DNA from 3 places in the Leisingera daeponensis DSM 23529 genome. Region 2 is predicted to be linked to each of the others. Evidence: riboswitches for the same ligand, from Rfam matches in the RefSeq annotation. Region 2 holds a riboswitch; each other region holds the start of a gene.
The links. A riboswitch is a leader RNA that binds a small molecule or an ion and turns the genes downstream of it on or off. The one in region 2 is predicted to bind cobalamin.
Positions count from the first base shown of each region.

Region 1: another riboswitch for cobalamin. It lies ahead of DAEP_RS0109475 (ABC transporter substrate-binding protein); the one in region 2 lies ahead of DAEP_RS0111020 (hypothetical protein).
Region 3: another riboswitch for cobalamin. It lies ahead of DAEP_RS0112010 (aromatic ring-hydroxylating oxygenase subunit alpha); the one in region 2 lies ahead of DAEP_RS0111020 (hypothetical protein).

Region 1 covers NZ_KI421500.1:1,849,223-1,854,362, forward strand. Annotated here, with positions in the region: gene DAEP_RS0109460 (LysR family transcriptional regulator) at 53-940, shown strand; gene DAEP_RS0109465 (ABC transporter ATP-binding protein) at 965-1,726, opposite strand; gene DAEP_RS0109470 (FecCD family ABC transporter permease) at 1,723-2,772, opposite strand; gene DAEP_RS0109475 (ABC transporter substrate-binding protein) at 2,769-3,779, opposite strand; cobalamin riboswitch at 3,926-4,119, opposite strand; gene DAEP_RS0109480 (succinylglutamate desuccinylase/aspartoacylase family protein) at 4,197-5,140, opposite strand, start outside.
Region 2 covers NZ_KI421500.1:2,167,991-2,173,130, forward strand. Annotated here, with positions in the region: gene nudC (NAD(+) diphosphatase) at 1-545, shown strand, start outside; gene DAEP_RS0111005 (SRPBCC family protein) at 603-1,070, shown strand; gene DAEP_RS0111010 (alpha/beta hydrolase family protein) at 1,095-1,967, opposite strand; gene DAEP_RS0111015 (TetR/AcrR family transcriptional regulator) at 2,038-2,646, shown strand; cobalamin riboswitch at 2,665-2,887, shown strand; gene DAEP_RS0111020 (hypothetical protein) at 2,995-3,399, shown strand; gene DAEP_RS0111025 (protein-tyrosine phosphatase family protein) at 3,557-4,099, opposite strand; gene DAEP_RS0111030 (DNA polymerase III subunit gamma/tau) at 4,294-5,140, shown strand, end outside.
Region 3 covers NZ_KI421500.1:2,367,491-2,372,630, forward strand. Annotated here, with positions in the region: gene DAEP_RS0112005 (FAD-binding oxidoreductase) at 1-706, opposite strand, end outside; gene DAEP_RS0112010 (aromatic ring-hydroxylating oxygenase subunit alpha) at 711-1,946, opposite strand; cobalamin riboswitch at 2,054-2,252, opposite strand; gene DAEP_RS22660 (zinc-binding dehydrogenase) at 2,571-3,821, shown strand; gene DAEP_RS0112020 (DUF1523 family protein) at 3,746-4,390, opposite strand; gene DAEP_RS0112025 (hypothetical protein) at 4,402-4,668, opposite strand; gene DAEP_RS0112030 (DUF6638 family protein) at 4,671-5,140, opposite strand, start outside.

The DNA of each region.
Region 1 (5,140 bases), 320 kb from region 2:
CAGCATCAGTCAAACTCAATAAACTGAACGCAATTTCAACAATCCTGAAGCCATGGCCCTGAAGATCGAAATGCTGCGCGCCTTTTGCACCGTGGCGCAGACCGGAAACCTGTCGGAGGCCGCCAACCGGCTGGGCCGCACGCAGTCAGCTGTTTCCATGACCCTCAAGCAGATGGAGGATCATCTGGGCAAGAAGCTGTTCGAGGGCGAGCGCAAGAACCAGCTGTCGCCGCTGGGGGAGCAAGTCTTTGAACTGGCGCAGAAACAGGTGCGCCGCTTTGATCAGACGGTGCAGAGCATCGAAATGGCGGCGGAGGCGACCCACGGGTTGATCCGCATCGTGTCGGTGCCCTCGGTGGCGGCACTGGTGTTCCCGCCGGTGCTGGAGCATATGACCGCCCGCTTCCCGGGCCTGAAGGTGGAGCTGCGCGACACCGACACCCAGCAGGTTCTGGACGCCCTGGCCGAGGGCAAGGCGGATATCGGTATCGCGTCCGGCTATCATCCGCTGAACGGGGTCAAGGCTGTGCCGCTGTTCGAGGACCGGTTCGGCCTGGTCTGCTCCGCCGATCACCCGCTTCTGCGGCAGGAGCGGCCGCCATCGATTGCCGAGGTTACCGGACCCGGCTTTGTCCGCAACGCCCTGTGCGGCCTGATCCGCAACGAACGCTTCGTCGCGGCCAGCAGCGCCGCCGATGTGACGATCCACAACACCCATTCGCTGATCACCATGGTGCGGACCGGCAAATGGGTGACCGTGCTGCCGCAGACCGTGGCCCGGTTCATGCCGGAAACCACCGCCTTCCGCGCCATTGCCGATCTGCCGGACAAGCGGGAGGTCTACCTCTACCAGCGCGAACGCTCCCGGTTTGCGGCCCTGACGGAGGAATGCAGCCGGTTCATCCAGTCCTGCGACCTGTCACCGGATCAGCCGGGGTAACCGCGCGCCTGCGCCCGCCGCCGTTCAGGCAAGGTGAAAGGACAGATGCGGCGCGCCGCCGTCCGCATCCCGGACCTGCCGGGCCGTGATCCCGAACACCTCCGATACCGTGTCCGGCGTCAGCGCCTGCTGCGGCGTGCCCGATGCCACCAGGCGCCCGCCCGACAGCACCGCCACCCGGTCGCAGGTCAGCGCCTGGTTCAGATCGTGCAGCGCCACCACGGCAGTCACCTTCAGGTTCCGGACACAGTTCAGGATCGACAGTTGGTGGTGGATGTCCAGATGGTTGGTCGGCTCGTCCAGCAGCAGCAGCCCCGGCTGCTGGGCCAGGGCCCGCGCGATGTGCAGCCGCTGCCGCTCGCCGCCCGACAGGGTGGCCCATTCGCGCTGGGCAAATGCCTCCATTTCAACCGTCCGCAGGGCTTTGTCCACCTGCCGGGTGTCTTCCTCGCTCCACGGCCGCAGCGCCGACAGCCAGGGGGTGCGGCCCAGCTCCACCACCGAACGCGCGGTGATGCGCTCCGCGGTGTCGGCCTGCTGCTCGACGATGGCGATCCGCTGGGCGATTTCCCGGCGCGACAGCCGGGCCAGCGGCTGCTCCGCCAACAGCACGTCGCCTTGCGAGGGCCGGGCCAGCCCCGCCAGCAGCCGCATCAGCGTCGATTTGCCGGAGCCGTTGGGGCCGACCAGCGCCAGCGTTTCCCCCGGTTGCGCCATCAGCGACACATCCGACAGCAGCGCCTTGCCGCGCACCGCGAAGGACAGGCTGCGGGCTTCGATCCTCATCGCGCCGTCCTCTGCCCGCGCACCAGAATGATGGCAAAGGCCGGCGCTCCGATCAGCGCGGTCACGACGCCGATGGGCAGCACCTGGCCGGGGATGATGATACGCGACACGATGTCGGCGCCGATCAGGAACACCGCGCCGGTCAGGGCGGCGGCGGGCATCAGGCGGCGGTGGCCGGGGCCGACCAGGAACCGCGCCGCGTGGGGGATCACCAGGCCGACAAATCCGATGGAGCCGACGATCGACACCATCACAGCGGTCATCAGCGCGGTGGCAAAGATCAGCACCACCTGCACCCGCCGCACCGGGATGCCCAGCGCCGCGGCGGAATCGGTGCCGAAGGTGAAGGCATCCAGCGCCCGGGCGTGGAACCGGCAGATCATCCAGCCCGCCAGCGCCAGCGGCACCGCCAGCCACACATCCGGCCAGCGCACGCCGCTGAGGTTGCCCATCAGCCAGAACATGATGCCGCGCGCCTGATCGGCATTGGCGGATTTGGCGATGATGAAGGCGGTAAGCGCGTTGAACAGCTGCGAGCCGGCAATGCCCGCCAGCACGATCTGGGCCGCTGCCGCCCGGCTGCTGCCCGCCCCGGCGGCGCGCGCCAGAACGGCGACAAAACCAAACGCCAGCAGCGCGCCGTTGAAGGCGCCGAAGGACAGCGACAACGCGCCGCCGCCGAGGCCAGCAATGGTCACCGCCACCGCCCCGGTCGAGGCACCGGCGGAAATGCCAAGGATGTAAGGATCCGCCAGCGCGTTGCGCAGCAGCGCCTGCAGCACCACGCCCGCCACCGCCAGCGCCGCGCCGCAGGCCCCGGCCACCAGCGCCCGCGGCAGCCGGTAGCTCCAGATGATGCCCTGGTCCACCGGGTCCACCGGCAGGCCTGCGCCGGCCAGTTTGTTGACCAGAACGGACAGGACGAGGTCAGGCGCAAGCGAGGTTTCCCCGATCATTGCGCCTGCCAGAACCGCCGCAGCCAGCACCGGCAGGGCCAGGCAAGCGCCCCGGATGCCCTGCCAGGCAAGTGCGGCGGCTGCGCTCATGCGCCGTTGCCGATCGCGCTGAGTTCAGCGGCCAGATCCTCCAGCGCCGGGATCGCGCGGATGGTGGCGTCCATGGCTTGGGCATCCATCACCACGATGCGGCCGTTCTTCACGGCGTCCATCTGGCTGGCGACCGGATCGGTGCGCAGGAATTCCAGCTTCTTCTCGTAATCATCGGCGGCAAACCGGCGGCGGTCCATGCGGGCAATCACGATCACCGTCGGGTTGGCCTTGGCGATGGTTTCCCAGCCGACGGTCGGCCATTCCTCGTCGGTCTCGATAACATTGCGCAGGCCCAGCTGCTGCATCATGTAGCCCGGCGCGCCTTTCTGGCCGGCCACGAACGGGTCGCTCTCCATCTCAGGCGACGAGAACCAGAACACGGCGGAGGCGTCTTTCAGAGAAACCTCCTGCGCCTTGGCCACCGCCGCAGCCTCGCGGGCCTTGTAGCCGGCGACCAGCTCCGCGCCCTTTTCGGCCGCGCCGAAGATCGCCGCCAGCTCTTCGATGCCCTGATACAGGCTCTCGGTGGTGAACATTTCTGTCCGGGTGCCGTCGCCGCCGGTGGTGTTGTCCTTGCCGGCGCAATCTGCGGGCAGCACATAGGTCGGGATGCCGAGGTCATGGAACTGCTCGCGCTTGGCGACGATGCCTTCGGGACCGACGTGCCATTCGTACTGCGCCGCCACTAGGCCGGGGCGTTTGGCGACCACGCTTTCAAAGCTCGGGTCGTTGTCCGCCAGACGCTCGACCTTGGCGTTCACCTCGGCATATTCCGGCAGCACGTCGTTGAACCAGACCGAGGTGCCCAGCACCTTATCCCCCAGCCCCAGCGCATAGAGCACTTCGGTGGCCGCCTGGCCAACGGTTACGGAGGACGCCACGGGGGTTTCGAAGGTGAGGGACTGGCCGCAGTTTTCGATGGTCAGCGGAAAGGTCTCATCAGCTGCCGCGGCCTGTGCCGCAAGGGTGAAGGACAGGCCAATCAGGCCGGAACGCAGGAACATTTTAGTCGATCTCCATGTGTCAATGACCGGAGAACGGGTGAAAGGGCATTGACCGGCGGTGCGGAGGGTCTGAGCCCTTCCTCTGCGGCGCCTTATCGCGGCGGCGCATCCTGCCGGCAACCTCCCCGGACAACCCCGCCCGGTGTGCTTCGGTTTCTCTACCGGCAGGTCTCCTGACTGGCGGGTCATCGTCTGGGCCGTCTTCCCGGACCGCTGGGATCCAGTGACACGATGGCACAGCACTCGCCGCCTACAGTTGCGGGGGCAGTTCCGTTTGGCGCCCGGCAGGCACCACGGATTCCCTCTTAGCCCTTGCGGGACCGGTTAGGCGCGCGTAGCGCATCGCCTTCCTTGCGGCAAGAAAAAGTTGCCGCTGGCCGGGAAAACCCCGGCGGGAGGCCCGCCCTGCCGGGCGGGTTACAGGATCTCATCCTCGTCAAACATCGGATCGTCCTCCAGCTGGGCGCTGATGTCCTCGACCGAATCCTCTGCCTTTCTGAAGGAGGGAACCCTTCCCAGATGGAACACCGCATCGCCCTCGTTCACGACGGGCATTACCGCGCGGCCGACAATCAGCCCGTCGAAGGGGGCCAGGATTTCCTTGTCCTGCTCGCCGAAAGGGTCCGAGACCGACCCCATCAGCTCCCCTTCCCGGACCAGTTCCCCGTCATTCCTGTAGACCCTCAGAAGCCCGCCCATCGGCGCCCGCAGCCATTTGCTGGAGGCACAGAACTGCGGCTGCGATTTGGGTTTGGAAATGCCCTTGGCCGGAACCATCCCCATGTGCCGCAGCACCCGCAGGATGCCGGCCAGCCCGGCCCGGATCGACAGCTCGTCAAACCGCAGGCCCTCGCCCGCCTCAAAAAGCAGGATGTCCTTGCCGATCTCCCTGGCCGCACCGCGCAAAGAGCCGTCGCGCAGCGGCGACTGCATCACGATGGGCGCGCCGAACACCCCGGCAAGCTCCCGGGTTTTCGGGTTGTCGGGCGAGATGCGGATCTGCGGGTAATTGGTCCGGTGAACCGCCGCCGAATGCAGGTCGATCCCCAGATCCGAGCGGGCGACCACCTCGCTCATGAACAGATGCGCCATACGCGAGGCCAGCGAGCCGTGCTCGCTGCCGGGAAACGCCCGGTTCAGGTCGCGCCGGTCAGGCAGGTAGCGGGAATGGTTGATGAAACCGAAGGCATTGACGATGGGCACCGCAATCAGCGTGCCCTTGAGCGTCGTCAGGTTCGGCGCCCGCAGCAGCCGCCGGATGATCTCCACCCCGATCACCTCGTCGCCATGCACGCCGCCGCTGACAAAGACCGTCGGCCCGTCCTGACGGCCATGCACCACATGCGCTGACATGGTCACCG
Region 2 (5,140 bases):
CCGCCAAGGCGATGCTGGCCTGGCACCGCAGCCACCGGTTCTGCGCCTGCTGCGGTGCGCCCAGCGATGTGGCGCAAGCGGGCTGGCAGCGCATCTGCCCGGCCTGCAAGGCACCCCACTTCCCGCGCACCGACCCGGTTGTGATCATGCTGATCACCCATGGAGACTCAGTGCTGATGGGCCGCTCGCCCGGCTGGCCCGAAGGGATGTATTCGCTGCTCGCAGGCTTTGTCGAACCCGGTGAGACGCTGGAGGCCGCGGTGCGCCGCGAGGTGCTGGAGGAAACCGGCGTCAAGGTCGGCCGCGTCAGCTACCTCTCCTCGCAGCCTTGGGCCTTTCCGATGTCGCTGATGTTCGGCTGCGCAGGCGAGGCGCTGAGCCGCGGCATCACCATCGATCCGTCCGAGATCGAAGACGCGCTGTGGGTCAGCCGCCAGGAGATGATGACCGTCTTTGCAGGCGAACACCCGGTGCTGAAGCCCGCGCGGGAAGGGGCGATTGCCCATTTTCTGCTGAAGAACTGGCTTGCGGACACGCTGGACTAGGGCGCATATTGCCCCAAAGCGCACCGCAGCCGGACGGCGCAGCTGAGGCAGGCAGACATGAAGTTTGAAAGCAAAGAAGATATCGAGGCCCCGATTGCAGAGGTTTTCGGCGCAATCTCCGATTTTGAGCTGATGGAGCGCTCCGCCCTGCGCCGCGGCGTCGAGCTGCAGCGCACCGGCGACCTCTCCCGGCCTGAGAACGGCCTGGCTTGGGATCTGAACTTCAGCTTCCGCGGCAAGCCGCGCGAGATCCGGCTGACGCTGGTGTCCTATACGCCGGATACCGGGCTGACCCTGACCGGCAGCGGCAGCGGCATCGACGGACGGATGGAAATCGAACTGCTGGCGCTGTCGCCGCAGCGGACCCGGATGTCGGTGCAGCTGGACCTTTCACCTGCCAATCTGACCGGACGCCTGCTGGTGCAGTCGTTGAAGCTTGCGCGCAGCAAGCTGACCAGCCGGTTCAAACTGCGGCTGGCGGAATTCGCCAAATTCACCGAAGAGCGGCTGAAACGCACCGCCTAAGCCGCTGCGCCGCGCCGGAACGGGTCAGGGCAGCAGCCGCGGCCACAGCGCGGCATTCTCGCGGGCAAATGCGCCCAGATGGCCGATTGCCTTCAGCCCCAGATCCCCCGGCGCCAGAACCGTGCGGCGCTGGTTTGCGCCGCCAAAAACTTCTCCCAGCCGCCAGACAGCCGGCGGCGGCACGACGTCGTCATCCGCCAGCGCAAACAAATCCACCGGGATTCCGGTCTCTGCCCAGCGGGGCAGCGGCAGGCTTTGGCCCGTCTCCGGCAGATAGCTGCCCCGGGTGGTGCACCAGCGCCGCCATTGCCAGTAAACCCCCGCCGGCAAATCGGCCCCGAACCCCACCGCGCGCCCGGGAAGATACCCCACGGCACGGACCGCCAGCGGCACATGGCCGAACCAGAAAGCCAGCGCCAGCGCGCGGTAGGGCCAGGGATGATCGTGGTGATGCACCAAGCCGCCCGCAACCACGATCATGCGGGCGACGTCCTCAAGATCATTCTGCAAGGGCATCAGCATTGCCCCCAGAGAATGGCCGATCACCCACAACGGCACGCCCGCATATCGCCGCCGCATTTCGGCCCGGGCGGCGGGCTGATCACCCAGCGCCCAATCGGCCATCGTGACCTTGGACCGGCGCGGATGGCCCCGCGCCGAGTCCCCGAAATCCGTGTAGTCATAGGTCAGGCAGGCAATCTGCTGCTCCGCCGCCAGCCAGCGCGCGAAATGCCGGTAACACCGCTGCGGCACTCCGGTTGCGCCATTCAGCACCACCGCTGCCCGCGCTGCCCCGCCCGGGCGGTACAGCCGCCCCGCCAGCACGGCCTCCCCGGACGCAAAGCGCAGTTCTTCCTCCCGGATACCGGCGGTATGTTCTGCGTGTCTGTCCAGCATGGCAGCCCCCTAGACCAATTGGTCCACTTCCTGACTGGACCAATTGGTCTAATGCTGTCAAGCTGCCGCCATGACTGACGTGACGACAGCCGCCCCGCCCGACAGCAGCCAGGCTCCGGCCCCGACCCGGGACCGGCTGATCCGCGCTGCGGCAGATCTGTTCCGCAACAAAGGCTACAACGGCACCGGACTGGCGGAACTTCTGGCGGTGGCCCGGGCGCCCAAGGGCTCGCTCTACCACCATTTCCCCAACGGCAAATCCGACGTTGCGCTGGCCGCGTCCACCTGGGCGTCGGACCAGATGCTGGCACTGATCGACGCCGCCTTCTACCCTGCGCCCAGCTTTCAGGCCGGGGCCAAAACGGTCTGCTACAAACTGGCGAAACTCTTTGACAAACAAGGCAAGTGGAGCGGCTGCCCGGTCTCCGCAACCCTGTTCGCCGGGCCGGAGAACGACGCCTTCCGCCAGCACGCCGCAGATCTGTTCGAGAGCTGGATTGCCGCCACCGCCCGCCACGCCCAGCGCCTGGGCCTGCCGCAGGATGAGGCCAGCGCAGCGGCGGAGAATTTCTATATCCTGCTGCAGGGCGGCTGGCAGCTGGCGCGGGTGCGGCGGGACTCGGATGTCATACGTGCCCTGCACACCCAGATGCAAATTCCGCCGCAGAAAACCGATTGACGACTCACGGAACCAGCCGCTACCGCTTGTGGTGATGGTTCCCGTGCCACAGAATCTTGTGTCCGGGATGAAAAGGGAACACGGTGCGGCCCCGCCCCAGGCAAGGCCAATTCCGCGACTGCCCCCGCAACTGTAAGCGGCGAGCGACCCCGATAGAGCCACTGGCCCGTAAAGAGGCCGGGAAGGATCGGGACAGCGACGACCCGCAAGTCAGGAGACCTGCCATCGAATGTGAAACTCGAACCCGGGCGGGGTGTCCGGACAGGGTCTGATGGCACCGCGGGACTCCCGCTTTCTCATCCGGTCTCTTGATCTTTTGCCCCCGCACCACGCGCGGAGGGCGCAAATATGATGTGGACGGACACAACGCATTTCTATGCGGCGACGGATTGCAAGTATCTGGGGCGCCCCTGCCCTGCAGCTGAGCGGATGATCGGCAAGCTGGCCGAGGCAATGACCAAGGCCAAGCCCCTGACCCAGGAGGATTTCGAGATCACCGGCACCACCGCGCTGGACGGCTGCCCGCGCAATTGCCCGGCGCAGTTCGCCGCCAGCCATGACCGGATCCGCCTGTTCTGCGGCGTTGGCGAGGACGCCCCGCGCGAGGGCCTCGACCGCTTTGCCGATGCCATCCTCAACTGCAACGGCACCGGCTTTGCGGCGTCCAGACTGGACGCCCGCCCCTGCGCGCTGATGGAGGCGCTGCCGAAGACAGCGGAGGCGCGGCAGGCTGAGCAGATGATAGCGTTCTGAGCGCAAATTCGCCTGTGCTCTATGGACTGCGCCCGAACCTGTGAGGGGGCGCATGCGCCCTCACGTTTTGCCGGAGGCAAACCTGCGGTTTGGCGGGAGGATCGGTTTCAGCCCGGACCACGGGCCGGGCGAAAGCAGGTTTGGGTGGCCCAGCGATCTATCCTGCCACCTGCGCCGCACAGGCCCAATCCAGCTGCGCCTCAGTCTCCACCGCACAGGGCCGGACCGCCCGCAGCCGCGCCAGCGCCAGCGCAGGATCCTCGCCGCATTCGATCATCAGCCGCAGCACCGCCATGCCCGACCGCCCGCAGCCGCCCTTGCAATGCACCAGCACCCGGCCGCCGCCCGCCAGCGCCTGCCGTGCCGACTGGCTGGCCGCAGGCCATTTCGCGGCCACCGCAGGCGGCGGCACCTGGAAATCCGGCACAGGCAGATGCACCCAGCGGCAGGCCATGCTCTGGATATCCACCCCCAGCCGCGGCGCCCCGGCGGCCACGTGCTCGGCCTCCGTGGTCATTGAGAACACCAGCCCCGGCTTCCATTGATAAATCTGGATCAGGTCGCCCCGGTAATCGCCCTCCGCGCCGGGCAGCCGGCACAGCGCCAGAATTCCGCCGCCCGCAGACAGCGCGTGGATGGTCAGCCCGGCCGGCGCCGCCGTGTCCGGCGCTTCTGGTTCAGAGGTGTCTTCAGATCGCATACCGCCTCCTTAGCCGCTGCGTCCCTGCTGTCCCCCGCGTTGCCCCGCCCCTGCAGCCTAGCCGTTAACCGGGCAATGCCAAAGCCCTTTTACGGCCCCGGATTGCGCCCTTCTGCGGTGGACGAACGGGCTGCGCTTCAATACCCTGCGCGCAACGCGGGACGCCCCGCAATCCGAATCCGGCACGAGAGATCATGAACGACATCCCCAGCGGCACAACCGGCGGCACCGGCCAATCCCAGTATCAGGTTCTGGCCCGCAAATACCGGCCCGAAACCTTTGCCGATCTGGTGGGCCAGGACGCGATGGTGCGGACTCTGAAAAATGCCTTTGCCGCCGACCGGATCGCCCAGGCCTTTATCATGACCGGCATCCGCGGCACCGGCAAAACCACCACCGCGCGGATCATCGCCAAGGGCATGAACTGCGTCGGCGAGGACGGCCAGGGCGGCCCCACCACCGATCCTTGCGGCAAATGCGAGCATTGCACGGCGATCATGGAAGGCCGCCATGTCGACGTGATGGAGATGGACGCGGCCTCCCGCACCGGCGTCAATGACATCCGCGAGATCATCGACTCGGTGCAGTACCGCGCCGCCTCCGCCCGCTACAAGATCTATATCATCGACGAGGTCCACATGCTGTCGACCTCCGCCTTCAACGCCTTGCTGAAGACGCTGGAGGAGCCGCCCGCGCATGTGAAGTTCATCTTCGCCACCACCGAAATCCGCAAGGTACCGGTGACGGTGCTGTCGCGCTGCCAGCGCTTCGACCTGCGCCGGATCGAGCCGGAGGTGATGATTTCCCTGCTGCGCAAGATCGCCACCGCTGAGGGGGCCCAGATTGCCGACGACGCGCTGGCGCTGATCACCCGCGCTGCCGAAGGCTCTGCCCGGGATGCGACTTCGCTGCTGGACCAGGCGATTTCCCACGGCGCGGGGGAGACCACGGCGGACCAGGTCCGCGCCATGCTGGGCCTTGCCGACCGCGGCCGGGTGCTGGACCTGATGGACATGATCCTGCGCGGCGATGCGGCGGCGG
Region 3 (5,140 bases), 200 kb from region 2:
CGCGCACCGCCTGCATGAACGGGTCCGGGCCGCAGCAGTAGACCTCGCGCTCCAGGTAGTCGCCGGCAATCAGGCCCAGCATAATCTGGTTCAGCTGCCCGCGGTAGCCGGTCCAGACCTGATAGGGGTCGTCCTCCTCAACCACGAAATGCAGCTTGATCCCCTGCACCCGCGCCGCCATGCCCTCCAGCTGGCGCCGCGCGATGATCTCGCTGGGCCGCTTGGCACAGTTGATGAAACTGACATCGGGCGACTGGCCGCGGTCGAACAGATACTGGGTCATCGACAGGCTGGGCGTGATGCCGGAACCTGCGGAGATAAACAGGAACTTGCCGTTCGGGCGTTTGGGCAGGGTGAACAGGCCCGCCGGGCCGGAGGCCCTCAGGAACATGCCCGGGCGCAGGTTGTCCAGCATCCAGCGGGTGCCGATGCTGTCGGCCTGCGCCTTCACGGTGACAGAGATAGACAAGGGCCGCGAGGGTGAGGAGCTGATGGTGTAAGTGCGCCAGACAGTGCCGCCCGGCACCGGCAGTTCCAGCGTCAGAAACTGGCCCGGCTGGTATTTGAACCACGCGCCGGAAGGCGCGCGGAAGCTGAAGGTGGCGGTGTTCGGCGCCTCGGGCACGACGGTGACGCATTCCAGCATCTCGTCGTCCTTCCACGCCAGCGTCTCATCCAGCGTTTCGAAATTGGCCTGCAGTCCCATGCCGTTACTCCGCCGCGATCAGGTGGCGGCCGGTCAGCGCACGGGTCAGGTGCTCGGCATACCAGTTGGAGAACTGGATAACGCCGCTTTCCTGCACTTCCGAATAGGGGCCGGGCTCATATGCGGGCGAGTTGATTCCGCGCTGGTTGTCCTCCACCACGATGCGGTCCTCGTCGTTGGTGGCAACCCACACTTCGGTCAGCCGCTTCAGGTCGTAATCCTGGCCCTCGACCGCATCCTTGTGCACCAGCCATTTGGTGGTGACTTCGGTCTCCGTCGGGCTGATCGGGGTCACGCGGAACACGATGGAATGATCCGGCAGGAAATGGTTCCAGGTGGTCGGGTAGTGGAACTTCAACAGCGTGCCCGCATCGGCAAACGGCACCCGGCCCAGTTTCTTGGCCACAGCTGCCTTACCGTCCATGGTATAGCTCTCGGCGCCCTCATTCAGCGGCATCCGCGCCACCCGGTACTGGCCGCGCGCGTCGATCTGGAACTGGGCCGGGATACCCGCCGCCTCGATCCGGTCGAAATGCTTTTGCAGGTGCGGCGGGGTCTCGCCGCCCTCAACACCGGTCACCGATGGATCTTCGGGGAAGGTCCGGCACAGCGACGGGTGGTTGCCGCCGCAGTGATAGCATTCGCGGTTGTTCTCCCAGACCAGCTTCCAGTTGCCGTTCTCGATGATCGAGCTTTCATAGGCGACCTTGGCGTTGCCCAGATCATGCGGCTCCAGATAAGGGCGGGCCACAGCGGCGAAGGCATCGAAATCCGGTGCCTCATCGGCCAGGCAGATATAGATCAGTCCCGCCAGATCGCGGCAGTGCACCGGCTTCAGCCCGTGCTTGGAGGCATCAAATTCCGGCCCCATGTCGCGCGCCCACAGCAAGGAGCCGTCCAGCTCATAGGTCCACTGGTGGTAGGGGCAGACCAGCTTGGGCGAATTGCCCTTTTTCGCCTTGCACACGACGGAGCCGCGGTGGCGGCAGGCATTGTGAAAGGCACGCACCTCGCCATCGGTGCCGCGCACGATGATCACGTTGTAGGCGCCAACCTGGTGGGTCACGAAGTTCCCCGCCTTCGGGATCTCGCAGGCGGGAATGGCAAACAGCCACTCGCGGTAGAAGATCTGGCGCATGTCCAGATCCAGCACGCCCGGATCGGTATAGAAGGCCTGCTCCAGGGAATAGTTTTTCTGACGGGCCACCAGTCTGGCCAGAATTTCGCTGTCGTGAAGCATATGCTTCTCTCCTTTGCCGCATCCCCGCGGCAGGTTGGCTTGGCTGCGGGCATGAGGAGAGAGATCACAGGCCAAGCGCCTGCAACCGCCCCGCCGCCGCCCGCGGTTGACGTTTTCGGGGCAAGGCTGGTTTCCGGACTGTCCCGGGGCCATTCGGCGGCGGGGCCTGGCACCTTCCCGAAGCGCCTGCTTCAGTGGTCTTTGCCATGCCTTGCCCGGGGTCACCGTTGCGGGGGCAGTACCGGAATTTCACCAGCTTCCCAATTCTCCGCCCCAGGGGGCGGCACCTTGCTGAGGCGCAAATTGCCCGAAACGCACCCCTTGGGCGGAGACAAATCCGACCCGCCGAAACCGGAAAAAGACATGCATGTTATCCCCGCCTTAGGCCCGTTTCCGGCGCAGAATCTCAAACCGGCACTCGCCGGTCCGTTTGCGGCAAAGTGCTGATCTTCAGGGTATTTTCCTCCGAATCGGCTCGGCTCAGCGATTCGCCAGACTGCGCCCGACGGACAGGCCGCACCGTGTCTTTGGATTCACCTCTTGCCGCCGCCCCTGCCCTGCGGGCAGTATTTGCACTGTATCCCGATATCTTCCGGCACCCCGCGCAAACGAAAGGGGCCGCTTATGAACGAACCAATGACGCGCAGCAGCACGGGCACCATGATGGCCGTCGTGACCACCGGAAACGGCGGCTACGACAAGCTTGAGTACAAACCCGTGCCCATCCCGGACCCCGGCGAGGGAGAGTTGCTGCTGCGGGTTCTGGCAGCCGGGGTGAACAACACCGAAATCAACACCCGGCTCGGATGGTATTCCTCCAGCGTGACGACGGACACCGCCGCGGCCGCAGGCCGCCAGGAAGCCCATGCCGAACAAAAGGCCGACGGCGGCTGGAACAAGGCAACCCCCTTCCCGCTGATCCAGGGCACCGACTGCTGCGGCAGGGTTGTTGCGGCAGGCCCAGGCGCCAGCCAGGCCCTGACCGGCAAGCGGGTTCTGGTGCGCCCCTGCATGCGCCCCAATGGCTACGGCGTTATGGACAACGTCTGGATGGCCTCGGACTTTGACGGCGCCTTTGCCGAATATGTCAAAGTCCCGGCAACTGAGGTGTTCCCGGTCGACTGCGCCTGGTCGGACGAGGAGCTGGCGACAATTCCCTGCGCCTATGGCACATCGGAAAACATGCTGCACCGCGCCAGCGTGCGCGCTGGCGAGCTGGTGCTTGTGACCGGCGCTTCCGGCGGTGTCGGCTCGGCCACAGTGCAGCTGGCCAAACGCCGCGGCGCCCGGGTGGCGGCGGTCACCAGCCGGGGGAAGATGGATCAGCTGCGCGGCCTTGGTGCGGATATCGTTCTGGACCGGGACAGCGGCCTGCTGGCGGAATTGGGCGGGGAAAGCGTTGACGCCGTCGTTGACAATGTGGCGGGGGCTGGCTTCCCGCAAATGCTCAAACTGCTGAAACGCGGCGGCCGCCTGGTGTCCAGCGGCGCCATCGCCGGGCCGGTTGTCGATCTGGACATGCGGGATATGTATTTGAAGGACATCACCCTGATCGGCTGCACCGCCTGGGATGAGCCGGTTTTTCCGAACCTGATTTCCGAACCTGATTTCCTATATCGAGCGCGGCGAAATCCGGCCGCTTGTCGCCAAAGTCTTCCCGCTCAAGGACATCGCCAGGGCCCAGCAGGAATTCCTGAAGAAAACCCATTTCGGCAACTTCGTTCTTGTGCCGCCACAGGCCTGACGAGCCGCAAGACCCTCAAAGCCAATGAAAAGGCCGCCCACGCGGCGGCCCCTCATCACTTCGATTTCCAGCTGTCCAGCCAGCGGCGGAAGCGGCCCTGCCGTTCCGCAATCGCATCCCCCGCGGCATAGAGGCTGTCCTCGGCGCTTTCGATCATCGGCTCGATCCGCGCCCGCCGGAACCGGCGCCAGCGCACATAGATGGCCCACAGGATGGCGGCCAGCAGCACCAGGAAGATGATGCTGAACCAGTTTGTCGGCTTATCCTCCGGCCCGGCCACGGGCTTGATCGACACCGCATTCGGGAAGATCGACAGGAACTCGTTGCGCCAGCCGTAATGCATCACCGCCACCCACTCCGGGTTGGCCCTGGTCGAGATGCTGTCATTGGCATCCGTATAGAGGTTCGCGGTGTCGAACTTGAAATAGGGCGGCCAGTTCCAGCCGGTGTCCTCATTGCGGTAGACCATATTGCGGCCGTTGGCGCGCACTGCCTGGATGAACTGCACATCGCGGTTGATCAGCTGCGCCGACTGGTCGTCGGGCTTGGACCAGAACAGGCGGGTCCAGTCGTTCAGCTCCTGCCGCTCCTCGTAGGTGTTGACGATGCGCGCCACGTCGTACTGCGGCAGCGTGTAATGCAGGAAGGCGCCGAACAGCACCCAGAAGGTGATCAGGATGGCCCATTTGATGAAACGCATCGGGCAGCTCCTCACATGAAGTTAATGACATAGACCAGAAGCGCGATGGCCCCTAGCGGGATGATATAGACCAGGAGGATCAGTTTGCGCCGGAACGAGCGGTCATACTGCCTCAGCCCCCGCTGGATGAAGGCCGCGCGGTCGCCGGTCAACCCCTTGTCTTTCCAGCGCCGTTTCAGCTTCGCCCGCCGCACCTCGCGCGAGTAGAGCGACACCGCGCCATAGGCCACGGTCAGCACCACAAACAGGATCAGGATCAGGCGGATAAAGCCGAACATCTCTAGCGGCCCCTCACCCGGTTCACCGCGCCCCAGGGGCCGACGCGCTCGACCACCCCTTGGCGCTGGCTGCGCGGCAGTTCGGGCACCCGTCCCTCCATATCCGGCTCATGCCCGAACAGCGCCTGCCGCGCGCCGGCCTTGTCCAACGCATACTCCCGCGCCAGGAACTCCGCCGCGTAAGCCTTCTTGGTCTCCGGCCAGCCGCGGTACTGGCGGTAAAACTCCTCCTTGTGGCAGATGAACATCTGCCGGAAATCATGCGGGCACAGCTCCGCCAGCAGCATATTCACCAAGTCGCGGCAGGGCGTGTCCGACGCCCGCAGACTATAGAAATAGGCCGGATGATCCGAGGTGATCCGCGGCCAACTGCCGCCCCCTTCGGCCCAGCGCACCAGCGCCGCCAGCCCGTCAAACTCCGCCGGCAGCTCATCGGCGTGCCGCGCCGCCATCCGCCTGAGGTCCGAGCGTG